2 linked regions of the Ancylobacter polymorphus genome follow. The protein of the gene in region 1 interacts with the protein of each later gene in a pairwise test. Links are inferred from orthologs where the notes say so. Each region holds a gene or a part of one and is shown on either strand. Other genes may lie near its edges.

Region 1 (7,588 bases):
GGTAGGCATAATCGATGTTGGACATGCCGCGCAGGGCGTAGGAGCTGGACGAGTCCCGCTTCCATGTCATCGTGCCGGTGATACCGGCCTCGAACACGCCGTTATCGAACAGCGCGATGCTCGGATTGTCGTTGAAGCTCTTGAACTCGCTCAGCCGGTCCGCGCGATTGATGCTGATGATCGGCTTGAAGCCGAACTCATAGTCATCCGAGCCCATCCAGGTCGGCACGCCCATCACATAGCCGCCAAGCGTGACCGTCCACTGGCGATCGCGCGATTCGGCCGGGGCGTAGGCCGGGTCGCCCTTATAGGTCATGTCGGCCGCATAGGTGATCGACGCCGTAAGGCCGAGCGTTCCCGCAACAACCACGACACTGGCGAAGCCGACTGACCGCATTGCAACCATCCTATGAAACCGACAGCCTCTTCCTTACAGCAGGTTAGCACGCAAGTGGTTGCCGAAAAGTCACTTAATGGCCGTCAATCATTAAGGCGACAACGCGTGCAGATACTCGCACCGCCGAATTTCGCGCCTATATGTCCGCTACGTCGCCGTCCCCTACTCATGGATTCTAATGCTGCGCCTCATCCTGCTGCGTCACGCCAAGTCCGCCTGGCCGGACGGGGTTGCCGACATCGATCGTCCGCTGGCCCCGCGTGGCCTGCGCGCCGCCGCCGCCATCGGCGCTTATATGGTGCAGGAGGAACTGCTTCCCGCCCTCATCTTCGTCTCGCCGGCACGCCGCACCATCGAGACCTGGGAGATTGTGAGCCGCCACTGGCCAGCGCACCCGCTGCCGGCCTATGAGCGCAGCATCTATGAGGCGCCCGCCGCCAATCTGATGCGTCTCGTCACCGCGCAGAACGAGGCGTCGCCCTTGATGCTGGTGGGGCACAATCCCGGCATGGAGGACTTCACCACGCTGCTCCTGCGCCGCGAGCAGCGGGCCAAGGTTCTGCCGAAATTTCCCACAGGTGCCTTGGCGGTCATTGATGTGCCGGTGGCGAACTGGGCCGAGATCGAGCCTGGCATCGGCACGCTGGAACGATTCGTCACGCCGCATGCGCTCGGGGTGACGAAGGAGAAGGACTAGCCGTGGCCTCCCGCCTTGACTGGCTGCTCGACGAGGCGCGCCTCACCGCGCAGACCCTGATCGACCGCGCCGAGGACCTCGCCAGCCCGACGCTGCGGCTCGGCATCACCGGCCTGTCGCGGGCGGGAAAGACCGTGTTCACCACCGCGCTGGTCCATGCGCTGATGCGCGGCGGACGGTTGCCGGTCTTCCGGGCCATGCATGAGGGACGCATCGCCTCCGCGAGGCTGGAGCCGCAGCCAGACGACGGGGTGCCGCGCTTCGACTATGAGGGGCATCTGGCCACCCTGGTGGACGACCGCCGCTGGCCGGAATCGACACGGCGCATCAGCGAGTTGCGCCTGGCCATCGACTACGCTCCCGCGCGCGGCGGGCGCCGGACGCTCACACTCGACATCGTCGACTATCCCGGCGAATGGCTGCTCGACCTGCCACTGCTCGACCAGTCCTTCGCCGATTTCGCCCGGCATAGCCTCGCCCTTGCCCATGCACCCGCCCGCCGTCCGCTCGCCGGCCCGTTCCTGGCGGCGTTGCAAGCGACGGACCCGTCCGCCCCGGCGGATGAGGCCGAGGCACGGAAGCTCGCAGCGCTGTTTACCGACTATCTCGCCGCGTGCCGCGCCGAGACCGTGTCGATGAGCCTGCTGCCGCCGGGGCGCTTCCTCATGCCGGGCGACCTCGAAGGCTCGCCCGCCCTCACCTTCGCCCCGCTCGACCTTGCCGAAGGTACGCAGGCCCCTTCCGGCTCGCTGCAGGCGATGATGGAGCGGCGCTTCGAAGCCTATAAGGAACGCATCGTCCGCCCGTTCTTCCGCGATCATTTCGCCCGGCTCGATCGGCAGATCGTGCTCATCGACGTGCTCTCCGCGCTCAATGCCGGGCCGGCGGCGCTGGCAGACCTCGAATCCGCACTGGACGGCATCCTCGCCGCCTTCCGCATCGGGCGGAACTCATGGCTTGCCGCCCTTTTCCGCCATCGCATCGGCAAAGTGCTGTTCGCCGCGACCAAGGCCGACCATCTGCACCACACCAGCCACGACCCGCTGGAGGCGATCCTGCGCCGGCTCGTGGAGCGGGCCTTGGGGCGGGCGGAAAACGCGGGTGCTGACATCGACGTGGTAGCGCTCGCCGCCGTGCGGGCGACGCGCGAGGCGATGGTGAAGCGCGGGCGGGCGCATCTGCCGGCCATTGTCGGCGTACCCGAGGCCGGCCAACACGGCGCGGACGATTTCGACGGGCTGGCGGAAGCCGCCGTTTTCCCCGGCGACCTGCCGGAGAACCCGTCCGCCCTGTTCGATCCCGCCCATGGCTTCAGCGGCCTGTCGGACGCGGCAGGCGGCGATTTCCGCTTCCTGCGCTTCCGTCCCCCGCTGGTCACACGCAATGCGGAGACTCTCGCGCTGCCGCTTCCCCATATTCGTCTCGATCGCGCGCTGGAATTCCTCCTCGGCGACCGACTGAAATAAAGCCGGCTGGACACGGACACCCATGAGCGACCGCACCCCTCGCCGCCCGCAAGCCTTCCGTCTCGACGATCCCGGCGTCGTGCTGGCCGAAGACGGTCGCGCCGCGCCACGTGGCGCCGTGGTGGTCACTCCCACCTCGGCCGAAGCTCTTGAGGAAATTACCCCGCTCCCGCCGGCCCCGCCGAAGACGTCGCGCTGGGGCCAACTGTTCTGGGCGGGGCTCGGCGGCCTGGTCAGCCTCGGGGCTGGACTGGCGGTGACGAAGCTGGTCGAAGACCTGTTCGCCCGTGCCGACTGGCTCGGCTATGTCGGCCTCGCTTTCGCGCTGGCTCTGGCGCTGGCCAGCCTCGCCATTCTGACGCGCGAGGCCTTCGGGCTCATTCGCCTGCGCACGCTCAATCACCTGCGCGAACAAGCGGCGGAAGCGCTAGCGAAAGACGACCGGCGCCTCGCTGAATCGGTGACGAATGAACTCCTGGCCATCGCCGCCACCTCGCCGCGCCTGTTTCGCGCCCGCACAGAACTGTCAGGCCATCTCGACGCCATCATCGACGGCGCCGATCTGATCCGGCTCACCGAGCGCCAGCTGATGGCCCCGCTGGACGCCGAGGCGACGCAGTTGGTGTCCAACGCCGCCAAGCGCGTCTCGGTGGTTACCGCCGTCTCGCCGCGTGCGGCGGTGGACCTCATCTTCGTGCTGGTGACCGCCATCGGCCTCGTGCGACGGCTGGCGCAGCTTTATGGCGGACGCCCCGGCGCGCTCGGCATGGTGCGGCTTTTTCGCCAGGTGGTCACCCATCTCGCCGTCACCGGTGGAATGGCGGCGGGCGATTCGCTGGTTCAGCAGGTTGTCGGCCACGGCATCGCCGCCAAGCTCTCGGCACGGCTGGGCGAGGGCGTGGTGAACGGTCTGCTCACCGCGCGGCTCGGTATCGCCGCTATCGAGGTGACACGCCCCCTGCCCTTCGTCGCCCTGCCGGCGCCGGCGCTCAGCGATGTCGCCTCTGGGCTCGTGAGCCGCAGCACGACGAAGGAGACCGGAAGCGAGGGCCAAAAGCCCCCGACGGGAACCGCTCAGCCCTGATTTTCCGGCGTGCGTACGACCAGCCCGTCCAGCGCCTCGGTGACCTTTATCTGGCAGGACAGGCGCGAGGTGGGGCGCACGTCGGAGGCGAAATCGAGCATATCCTCCTCCATGGGCCCCGGCTCGCCGGTGGCGGCCTGCCATGCTTCGTCCACATAAACGTGACAGGTCGCACAGGCGCAGGCGCCGCCGCACTCGGCGTCGATTCCCGGAACGCCGTTGCGGATCGCCGCTTCCATTACGGTGGCGCCGAGGGCGGCCTCCACGGTGCGCTCTGTGCCGGCGGCGTCGACGAAGGTGATTTTGGGCATGGGGGCTTCAGCGATTTGGAATGACTTCAGGAAGGTCCGCCCTAGATAACGATGAGACGCGCCGAACACCAGCCGGCTCGCACCACGTCCCGACGGTTTGGCCGCAGCGCGATTCGCGGGGCGGGAGGCGACGAAGAGATTTTCGGAAGACCGTGAATCACAGGTTTCACAGCGTGGTAAACAGGGCGTTAACGATAACTGAAATCAGCCCGTTAACCCCCGTTCCATTTCTGATGGTCAAGAGCGTAGGATAAAGCTGCGGGGAACTGGCGTTCCTCTCGTCAAGTGCGGAACTCTCCCACGGACGGGAATGCCATGACTCCGCGAAACCCCGGGCCGACGGCGCGAGCCGGTCGGAGTAGAGTACGGACCGGAGGCAGGCGCCGATGTCGACGAACACGAAGAAGATTGAGCAGGATCCCGCCGAGGCCGCGCTGTCGGCCATCGAGGAGGCGCTCAGTCTCGACCACACGCCAGATGACGGTTTTGCCGCATCGGCGGGGGACGACTTCGAGCTGCCCCCGGCCCGCGAGCCGGAGGGACCGCGGATCGAGACCCGCACCGGCGCCACTGGCGACGCCGGGTCGTCACGCTTTCTCGACGAAATTGACCTCTTCGGCGACACGGCGGAACCAGCCGAGTTCGACGCGGCGTCGCTCGACGACGACTTCCGGCTGTCCGAGGATGACCTCGCCGACACGTCCGACCTTGCTCGCGCGGGCGAGCCGACATTCGACGTCACCCCTTCCGGTGCCGATGCCGGGCTGAGCCCGGCTGCCCCCGCTGTGGCGGCAAGCGCGGCAGCCGCGGGCGCCGCGGCGGTTCTTCCTCGCAGTGAGGTGCGCAGCGAGCCCGAACCGGCCGAGACGGCCACGCCGTCGAAGGGACGCCGTGCCGCCGCCAATGACGACCGGGAGAGCATCGGGCAGCTGCTGGCGTCTCTGCAGCGCCGGCCCTCCTCCACGCCCTATGTCGTTGCCAGCATCGCCGCTCTGGTTTGGCTCGTGGCCGGCGGCGTGCTGCTGCAGGCGCAGTTCGGGGCCGTTGGCGGTAATTTCTCCGCGCTGATGAATGCGCCCGGCTTCCTCGCGGGCATTGCCGCGACTCTCGTTCCGCCGATCTTCTTCGTCGTGCTCGCCGCCATGGTACGGCGGATGCAGGAAATGCGGATCGTCGCCTACTCCATGGCGCAGGTCGCCATCCGCCTTGCCGAACCGGCGAAGACCCCGGCAGCCGCACCCGCCCCGGCCGTGATCGCGCCGGCAACCGCCGCCGCCCTGCCGGCCATCCAGATGCCGGAAGGCGTCTCGCCGGACACGCTCGCTCAATATGCCGGGCTCGAACAGGCGGTCACCCGCGCCAGCGAGGCGGAAGCCTTCGTGCGCGGCGAAGTTGCGGCACTGGCCCAAGCCTATGACGACAACAACCGCAAGATGCATCAGCTTATCGAGCGCCTGCAGCTCGAACGCGATGCGATCCTGACCCAGACCGAGCATGTGCGCGAGACCCTCGCCGCCTCGCAATTCACCTTTGCCGAGGAAGTCGGCAATGTCAGCGACCGCATCAACGAGACTGTCACGCTGGCCGCCGACCGGGTGGCCCTGACGCTTTCGGATCGTGGCGAACACATCACCCTCGCGCTCGGCCGCGTCGGTGACACCATCATTGAGGCGCTGTCCGACAAGGGCGGCGACCTGATCGACCGGCTGCAGGCGACGGGGTCGGAGGTCAACACCAACCTGTCCGATTCCAGCGAGCATCTGCTCTCCTCCCTCGCCGCCAAGAGCGACGAGATCGGCAACCGCCTCTCCGGCGTCACCACGCAGCTCACCGAAACGCTGAGCGCGCGCACGGACGAGATCAGCCGCCAGCTCTCGGGCGCGACCGACAACCTCTCCAAGACGCTGACGGCACGCTCCGACGAAATCGGCCTGCGGCTTGCCGGCATCGCCGAGAACCTAACCGACACGCTGGCCACCCGTACCGACGCGATCAGCCGCCAGCTCGCCGGTGTCACCGAAAACCTTTCCGACACCCTGTCGATCCGTACCGACGAGATCAGCCGCCAGCTGACCGGCGTCACCGAGAACCTCTCCGACACCCTCGCCGCCCGGACCGATGAAATCGGCGACCGCCTGCTGCGCACCGCCTCCGAACTGTCGCATGTGGTCAATCTGCGGACCGAGGAACTGGGCGACAAGCTGTCGGCCACGACCATCAACCTCACCAGCACGCTCACCGCGCGCTCGGACGAGATCACCGATGCCCTGGTCAGCACCGGAACGCGTCTCGCCGACGAGATCGCGATCCGCGCCAGCCAGGTGAACCAGACGCTCAAGACCACCGGTGACGCGCTGGTACTCGACCTCTCGGTGCGCGGCGGCGAAGTCGTGCGCAAGCTGGAAGAGACCGGCAACCGGGTGGCGGACACCATCACCGTGCGCGGCGACGACCTCGCCGACCGCATCGCCGATACCGGCAACCGCATCTATGACGCTGTCGCCGTGCGCGGCGCCGAGCTGGAGCGGCTGCTCGGCGAGACCGGGCAGCGCGTGGTCCACCAGCTGTCGCAGGCCGGCACCGGCATTCACGATGCCCTCGCCGAAGCGGCAGGCCGGGTCTCGCAGGATATCGACTATCGCGGCCAGGCTCTGACCCAGCAGCTCGCCCATGTCGGCGCCGAAGCGGCGCAGACGCTCGCCGACAACGGTGCGCGGGTGACCGAGCAGTTCCGCGAGGCGGCCGACTATCTCGCCTCCGACCTCACCACGCGCAGCGAGAACATGCGCGACCACCTGGAGCAGCAGTTCCGCAACATCGAGGATCTGGTCAGCGTCCGCGGCGGCGAGATCGCCGACCGCATCTCTGTCGACACCGCGATGCTGGGCCGCCAGATCGTCGACGGGCTGCGCGACTTCGATACGGTCATCAACACCAATGGTGGCCAGCTGGTCCAGCGCATTTCGGACCGCGTCGACGCGGTCACCCGCGCGATCGACACCAACCTCTCCGGCTTCGACGATCAGGTCTCGAACAAGGCAGAACAGGTGGCCGCCGCGCTCGACCAGCGCATTGCCAGCATCGAAAGCGTGCTCGACCGGGGCGTGGAAGGCCTCAACGAGACCCTTGGCAGCCGCACCGTCGAGTTCGCCCAGACACTGTCGGAAGGCGCCCGTCAGGCCAATGACGCGATGAGCGAATCGCTTGGCATGCTCAGCGGCTTCTTTGACGAGCGTGCCGGCACCATCGCCGACCAGCTCTCGCAGCATATCGATCAGGCCGACCGCACCCTCGCGGCGCGCGCCCAGGATATCGCGACCTCGCTCGACGAGCGCGTGGGCCGCTTCGAGGCGACCGTCATCAGCCGTCTCGACAATGTCGCCACCTCGGTGGAGGTGCGCGGCGCGGCAATGGCCGACCTGCTCGGCCAACGCATCGGTGCCGTCGCCGGTCAGCTGCGCAGCGAAGCGTCCGAAATCGAAACCAGCCTCACCTCGCTGGTCGACAATGTCAGCCGGACCCTGTCCGACCGGGCCGGCGAAGTGACGACGTTGTTCGACTCACGCACGGATGAGATCGCCCGCATCGTCGAAGAGCGCGGCAACGGCCTTCTCACGGCGCTGGAAGACCGCA
Region 2 (7,477 bases), 900 kb from region 1 along the record:
ACGCGTCGTCATACCATATCCGACTGAGGCGCTCCGCGCGACGACGATGCAACCATCCCCGGTTACGGCTCGGGGGTTCGGTGTGCGGTGCGCAGCCGCAGAATTGATCCAGATGCCTTTTAACGAACTGGGCCTGAGCGACAAGGTGCTCGCGGCCGTTGCCGATACCGGCTACACCGAGCCGACGCCGATCCAGGCGCAGGCCATTCCGCATGTGCTCGCGCGCCGCGACGTGCTGGGCCTCGCGCAGACGGGCACCGGCAAGACCGCCGCCTTCACCCTGCCGATGCTGACATTGCTGGAGCAGGGGCGCGCCCGGGCCCGCATGCCCCGCACGCTGATCCTCGAACCCACGCGCGAACTCGCGGCACAGGTCGAAGAGAACTTCACGCGCTACGGCAAGAACCACAAGCTGAACGTTGCCCTGCTGATCGGCGGCGTCTCCTTCGGCGACCAGGATGCGAAGCTGCTGCGCGGCGTCGACATCCTCATCGCCACGCCGGGCCGGCTGCTCGACCATGTGGAGCGTGGCCGACTGCTGCTCTCGGGCATCGAGATCCTCGTCATCGACGAAGCAGACCGCATGCTCGACATGGGCTTCATCCCGGACATTGAACGCGTGTGCAAGCTGGTGCCGTTCACCCGCCAGACGCTGTTCTTCTCCGCGACCATGCCGCCGGAAATCCAGCGCCTCGTCGCGCAGTTCCTGTCGAACCCGGTACAGATCGAGGCGTCGCGCCCCTCCTCCACCGCCTCGACCATCACCCAGTTGCTGGTCGCCTCACCCAAAGAGGATTTCGCCAAGCGCGAAGTGCTGCGCGGGCTGATCGACAGCGCCGAGAACCTGCAGAACGGCATCATCTTCTGCAACCGCAAGAGCGAAGTCGCCATCGTTCACAAGTCGCTGCTGCGCCATGGCTATAAGGCCGTGTGCCTGCATGGCGACATGGACCAGCGCTCGCGCATGCAGGCGCTCGACCAGTTCCGCACCGGCGAGGCCACGCTGCTGGTGGCGTCCGACGTTGCCGCACGCGGGCTCGACATTCCCGCCGTGAGCCATGTGTTCAACTACGACACGCCGCATCACGCGGAAGACTACGTGCACCGCATCGGCCGCACCGGCCGCGCCGGACGTGCGGGCGCCGCCTTCACCATCGTCACCTCCGCCGATTCCAAGTCGCTGGCGGCCATCGAGAAGCTGATCGGCCGTCCGATCGACTGGAAGGACGGCGCCGGTCTAGACACGGTGCCGGCGGTGGAGACGCGCGCACGTCCAGGCCGCGAGAAGGCGTCGGGTGACAGGACCGCGCGCGAAAAGGGCCGTGGCGGTCGCAACCGCGAGCGCGAGGATGGCGGCGAGAGCCGTGGCGCCCGTCCTGCCCGCCGCCGCGAGGCCGAGCCGGCCAGCGCGCCGGTCGAGGCTGTGGAGACGAAGGTCGCGGCTGAGGCTCCGGCCAAGCCGGCACGGCGCCGCTCTCGCGCGGCCGAGGCGGACGCCGCCCCGACCGCCGTCGCGCCTGCCGCTCCGCCCGTGGCCGCCTCGGCTCCGGCGAACGCGCCGCGCGGGCGTGGCCGCGAGAAGGCCGCCCCCGCCCCGGCGCGGGCGCCGGTCACCCCGCTCACCCATCGCCGCCCCGACCGGGCGCCGATGGACGAGCCGGCGGACACCTCGCACCTGCCGGCCTTCCTGCTGCGGCCGGTGAAGATCAAGGCCGGCTGAACGGCTCGCCCGCCTTGGGCTGCGGCAGGGCGGAACCGGCTTCCACCTGATCTGCAGCCACCACCGGCTTCGCCGCGCGCGGGCGGCGCGGCGATGACGCGGCTGGCGAAGCTGCGACTGGCTGATCAGTCGGCGTGGACGGCGTGCGGATGACTTCGCGCAGGCGCTTGATCAGGTCGCCACGCACCCCGCCTGCATCGCCCGAAGACGCCCAGCCGGAAAAACCGATCTCGACCCGGTCCAGCGCCATCTTTGCGATGGAGGCGGACGGACCCGGGGTGGCGGACACGCGCGGGTCGTTTTTCAGGAAAGCCAAGCCCTTCTCCATCAACCCCTCGATGTCGGCATCCGGCTTCAGTTCCAGCGCGAAGCTGAAGCTGCGGGCGCCATAGACCGAGCGGTTGATGATCGGCGCCCCCCACACCCGGCCGTTCGGCATCAGCACCTGCACATTGTCGCCCGCGGCGAGTTCGGTGGTGAACAGGGTAATGGCCTTCACCGTGCCGCTCTGCCCGCCGACCTCGACGGAATCGCCGACCTTGAACGGGCGGAACAGCAGCAGCATCAACCCGGCGGCGACATTGGACAGCGTGCCCTGCAAGGCGAGCCCCACCGCCAGAGAGGTGGCGCCGAGCACCGCGATCAGGCTGGTGGTCTGAATGCCGAAGCGTTGCAGCACGGCGAGCCCGACGAACACCAGCACGGTGTAGCGGGCGAGGCTTGAGAGGAAGCCGACAATGGTCGGGTCGACCCGGTGCGTGGCGTTCAGCGCCCGGGTCACCAGCCGATCCACCACGCTCGCCAGCCACCAGCCGATAATCAGCAGCGCCAGAGCATAGAGAATGTTCAGCCCGTAAAGGACGATGAGGTCGCCAAGCCCATTCAGGCCGCCATAGCTGTCGAGATCCATCGCTTGTCGCTCCGTGCGCGTCCGGGAGCCCGGCACCGCCGGGACCTTCGGCAAACACGTGCGACGCGGGCGGGTTCCCGCGGGACGCATGTTTCAGCGTCGGCGCGAGCGACGAGGGATGGCGGCAGCGCCGGCCGCGCGGGCGATGGCGAGGGCGCGATGGGCGAGCGCGGCGGCGAGTTCGCCATCGTCGAGCGCCGGCTCCGGTAGTGACCAGTAGCCGACGCTCACCCGCCTTCCATCCTTGCGCGCATAGGTGAAGGGCTCGGCGCCCGCAGAGGCGAGATCGGCGGCGAAGGCCGCGTCGGTCTTGAGATAGAGGCGCCCGTCGATGACGAGCCCGAACATCACGCCGTCTGCGTACAGCCCCTGCCCGCCGAACAGGCGGCGGGTGCGCACGGGCCCGAAGGCGGCGAAGAGATCGGCGATGTCGGCCTCATCCATCGCGCACCGCGAGGGATCAGGCGCTGGCGCCGGTGGCCTCGGGCCGTACGGGGGTGATGGCGACGGATTCGCCGCAGCCGCAGGCCGAGGTCTGGTTGGGGTTGTTGAACACGAACTGGGCAGCGAACTTGTCCGCCTTGAAGTCCATCTCGGTGCCGAGAAGATACAGGATCGCCTTGGGGTCGATCAGCACCTTCACGCCCTTGTCCTCGACCACCTCGTCGAACTTGCCCGCCTCTTCGGCGAATTCCATCGTGTATTCCATGCCGGCGCAGCCGCCATTCTTGACGCCGATACGAAGCCCGGCGACCGGCTTTTCCGAACGCGCGATCACCTGCCGCACGCGGTCGGCGGCAGCGTCGGTCAAGGTCATCACCTTGGGGCGGGGGCGGGGCTGGGTCATGTTCACTGTCTCCACATCGACGCCGGTTCAAGGCCGGCGGATCGGTCCCGCCTAATGTGGGGGATGCGTGGGGCGCCGGCAAGGGCGAAGGCGGCGGGTAGCGCCAGCGTCATCCCGGCCGAGGGCAGCGAGAGCCGGGACCGCTCTTCGTTCGGCGCGATCCCGGATCGGCCTACGGCCGTCCGGGATGACGACAGCGGACACGTCCCAGCCCTCAGTAATTCGGCCAAAGCCCGGGCGTGGCCAGTTCGACCATGTGATGGTCCGGATCGCGGAAATACAGGCTGACCCCGCCCCCCTTCCAGTTCACCCGGCCTTCCAGCTTCACGCGATGGGCGGCGAGATGCTGCTCCCAATGCGCCAGAGAACTTTCCGGGATCGCCAGCGCGTAATGCAGCGCGCCGCTGCCGTCATGCGGCGGGATGGTGCCTTCCGCCATCACCACCGGCTCCAGCGTCGCGCCGCGCAGGAACAGCAGAAGCACGCTGCCCGGCCCGGCGCGATAGGCGCAGAAGCGGTCATCGGCGACCATCGGCTCCAACCCCAGCACGCGCTCATAGAAGGCGCGGGCCCGGGCCATGTCGTCAACATAGAGCCCCGTTTCCAGCACGCCGGACAGCGGCGGCGCGACGGGGGTCTCACTCACCACAGATTCAGCGCCAGCCGCGCTTCCTCGGACATCCGACCCTGATCCCACGGCGGATCGAAGGTGAGGTTGACGGTAGCACCGGCGACACCGCCGACGCTGGCTACCGCGCCCTCCACCATGCCGGGCAGTTCGGCCGCCGAGGGGCAGTTGGGCGTGGTCAACGTCATTTCCACCGCGACCTGACGGTCGTCGGCGATGTCGACCTTGTAGATGAGGCCGAGCTCGTAGATGTCGACCGGGATTTCCGGGTCATAGACGGTCTTGAGCGCCGCGACGATGTCGTCGGTCAGGCGCTCAAGCTCCGCCTCCGGAATGGCGGCGTTCACAGCCGGGGTGTTCGGCGTGTCGGAGGTCTGGGCTTCGCTCATGCGAAAAGATCCTGAGCCTTGATGAGGGCGTCGGCGAGAATGTCGACTTCCTCATGCGTGTTGTAGAGCGCGAACGACGCCCGGCACGTCGCCGTCACACCATATCGCCCCAGAAGCGGCATCGCGCAATGGGTGCCGGCACGCACCGCCACGCCGGCGCGGTCGATCACGGTGGCGATGTCATGCGCATGCGCGCCCTTCACGTCGAAGGCGAAGATCGCGCCCTTGCCCGGCGCGTCGCCATAGACCTGCACGGAATTGATCTGCGCCAGCCGCTCGCGGGCATAGGCGCCGAGCGAGGCCTCATGCGCGGCGATGCGCTCGCGGCCGAGGCTTTCCATATAGGCCAGCGCCGCGCCGAGCCCGATCGCCTGCACGATGGGCGGCGTCCCGGCCTCGAAGCGGTGCGGGGGCTCGCCATAGGTGACGCCCTCTTCGGTGACGGTGCGGATCATCTCGCCGCCGCCCTCATAAGGCGGCATCTTCTCCAGCAGCGCCCGCTTGCCATAGAGCAGGCCGATGCCGGTCGGCCCGTAGAGCTTGTGGCCGGTGACGGCGTAGAAATCGACATCGAGGTCGACCACGTCCACCGGCATGTGCACGGCGGCCTGCGAGCCGTCGACCACCACCAAAGCGCCGGCCTCATGGGCGAGGCGGGCGATCTCCTTGATCGGCGTCACCGTGCCGAGCACGTTCGACATATGGGTGATGGCGACGATCCTGGTCCGCTCGGTGAGCAGCGCCTTGAAGGCGTCGAGGTCGAAGGCACCGTCCTCGGTCACCGGCGCCCATTTAATCACGGCGCCCTTGCGCTCGCGCAGATAGTTCCATGGCACGATGTTGGAATGGTGCTCCATGATCGAGAGCACGATCTCGTCGCCTTCGCCGATCGACTGGCCGAGCGAGGAGGCCACGAGGTTGAGCGCGCCGGTGGCGGAGCGGGTGAAGATCACCTCGTCCAGCGTCGGGGCGTTGAGGAAGGCGCGGCAGCGCTCGCGGGCTTCCTCATAGGCCTCGGTCATCGCATTGGCGAGGAAGTGCAGGCCGCGATGGACGTTGGAATATTCGTTCTCATAGGCAAAGCGCATCCGGTCCAGCACCTGCACCGGCTTCTGCGCCGAGGCGGCATTGTCGAGATAGACCAGCGGCTTGCCGTAGACCTGCTTGGACAGGATGGGGAAATCCTGCCGCACGCGGGCGACGTCGTAGGTGCCGTCGGTGACGGCGGGATGGAGGGTCATCTTCCGGCCTTTCGTTAAGGCGTCATCCCGGCCGCAGCGAAGCGCAGAGCCGGGATCGCGGGCCGAGCAATGGCCCAGTTCGGCGGACGATCCCGGATCGCGGCCATGCCGCGTCCGGGATGACGGCTTCGATCAATGCGCAACCGCGCCTCAGGCCCGCGCCGCGAGCCAGGCTTCCGCGCGTTCGACCAGCGCCTCGCGCAGGCCGTCATGCTCGACGGTCTCCACCGCCTCGCCGACAAAAGCCTGCACCAGAAGGCTCTGCGCCTCCTTCATCGGGATGCCGCGAGCGCGCAGATAGAACAGAAGTTCGTCGTCGATGGCGCCGCAGGTGGCGCCATGGCCGCACTGCACATCGTCGGCGAAGATCTCCAGTTCCGGCTTGTTGTCCATCTCTGCGTCGTCGCCGAGCACCAGCGCGCGGCTCATCATCCGCCCGTCGGTCTTCTGCGCCGCCTGACGGACGACGATCTTGCCCTGGAACACGCCACGGGAGGAATCGTCGAGCACATGCTTGAACAGTTCCCGGCTCTCGCAGCCCGGCACCTGATGGTCGACATAGAGCGTGGTGTCGGCATGCTGACGGTTCTTCAGCAGCGAGGCGCCGTTGAAGCCGACATGGCTGTTCTCGCCCGACAGCGTGGCGTAGAGCGAGGTCCGCGCCACTGCGGCGCCGAGCGAGAAGCTGAAGGTGTGAACCTTCGATTCCCGGCCGACCGCGAACAGCATCGTCGCGAGGTGGAAGGCGCCCTCGCCATCCTCCTGCAGCCGCACCACATCGAGATGCGCCTCGTCGCCGACCACGAACTCGGTGGCGGCGTTTGCCTGATAGGCAAGCCCGTCCGGCCCCTCGAAGCTCTCGGCATAGGTGAAGGCGGCGCCCTCCCCGACGACGACCAGCGAACGGGCATAGCTCGCCGCAGCCGTGGCGCCGGCGAACACATGCGCCACATGCAGCGGACGTTCGATTTTCGCCCCCGGCGCGACGGTGACCACCACACCGTCCTTGGCGAGCGCGGTGTTGAGCGCCAGCGCCGCGTCGTAGCGGCCCGGCTGGATACCGCCGAGACGGCTCAGCACCTCGTCACCCGCCGCAATGGCGGCGGACAGGGTGGTAACGGTGAGCCCGGACTCCAGATCGGCGAGGTCGGACAGTTCCGGCACCACGGCGCCATTGGCGACGACGATGCGGCGGGCTTCGACGCCGCGCAGCAGGCGCGCGCGCGCATCCGCCTCGGCCACGGCGGCCGCGCCGGCCACCGGCACCGCCTCGCGCATCAGGCTGCGAAGGTCGGTGTATTTCCATTCCTCGACCCGCCGGTGCGGCAGGCCGTTCTCCTCGAAGGCGCGGGCGGCGGCGCGGCGCAGATCGGCCAGACGGTCGCCGCCTTCCGGCACGGTGCCGAGCGAGGCGAGGATCGCCTGTTCGGCCGGCGTGCGGATCGGACGGATGTCAGCGTTCATGTCAGCCACCTCACGCCGCGTCCTGCTGGTACTCGGCATAGCCATTGGCTTCGAGTTCCAGCGCCAGCTCCTTGCCGCCGGAGCGCACGATGCGGCCCTTGTTCATCACATGCACGAAATCGGGCACGATGTGGTTGAGCAGGCGCTGATAGTGGGTGATGACGATCATCGCCCGGTCGGGCGAGCGCAGGGCGTTGACGCCGTCGGAGACGACTTTAAGCGCGTCGATGTCGAGGCCGGAATCGGTCTCGTCGAGCACGCAGATCTTCGGCTCCAGG

What was found.
Region 2: the proteins of K9D25_RS13560 (region 1) and K9D25_RS18140 interact in binary tests that used the Escherichia coli proteins (3 or more experiments, as listed by UniProt). The link is inferred for Ancylobacter polymorphus from one-to-one orthologs.

The regions. Positions count from the first base shown.
Region 1 is NZ_CP083239.1:2,876,336-2,883,923, reverse strand. What follows is about bases 2,296-5,214. They hold K9D25_RS13560 (2Fe-2S iron-sulfur cluster-binding protein), read right to left. Parts: upstream 3,956-5,214; coding sequence 3,635-3,955; downstream 2,296-3,634. Other genes in these bases: K9D25_RS13555 (apolipoprotein acyltransferase), read left to right, coding at 4,342-5,214; K9D25_RS13565 (YcjF family protein), read left to right, coding at 2,583-3,644; K9D25_RS13570 (YcjX family protein), read left to right, coding at 2,296-2,560. Outside these bases: K9D25_RS13580 (MipA/OmpV family protein), read right to left, coding at 1-397; K9D25_RS13575 (SixA phosphatase family protein), read left to right, coding at 576-1,094; more of K9D25_RS13570, read left to right, coding at 1,097-2,295; more of K9D25_RS13555, read left to right, coding at 5,215-7,588. UniProt on the Escherichia coli protein: Ferredoxin are iron-sulfur proteins that transfer electrons in a wide variety of metabolic reactions. Although the function of this ferredoxin is unknown it is probable that it has a role as a cellular electron transfer protein.
Region 2 is NZ_CP083239.1:3,775,810-3,783,286, forward strand. What follows is about bases 1,785-4,592. They hold K9D25_RS18140 (HesB/IscA family protein), read right to left. Parts: upstream 3,478-4,592; coding sequence 3,091-3,477; downstream 1,785-3,090. Other genes in these bases: K9D25_RS18130 (mechanosensitive ion channel family protein), read right to left, coding at 1,785-2,630; K9D25_RS18135 (TfoX/Sxy family protein), read right to left, coding at 2,724-3,074; K9D25_RS18145 (VOC family protein), read right to left, coding at 3,692-4,123; K9D25_RS18150 (SUF system Fe-S cluster assembly protein), read right to left, coding at 4,120-4,494; K9D25_RS18155 (cysteine desulfurase), read right to left, coding at 4,491-4,592. Also shown: K9D25_RS18125 (DEAD/DEAH box helicase), read left to right, coding at 113-1,720; more of K9D25_RS18130, read right to left, coding at 1,707-1,784; more of K9D25_RS18155, read right to left, coding at 4,593-5,735; Fe-S cluster assembly protein SufD, read right to left, coding at 5,886-7,199; Fe-S cluster assembly ATPase SufC, read right to left, coding at 7,210-7,477. UniProt on the Escherichia coli protein: Is able to transfer iron-sulfur clusters to apo-ferredoxin. Multiple cycles of [2Fe2S] cluster formation and transfer are observed, suggesting that IscA acts catalytically.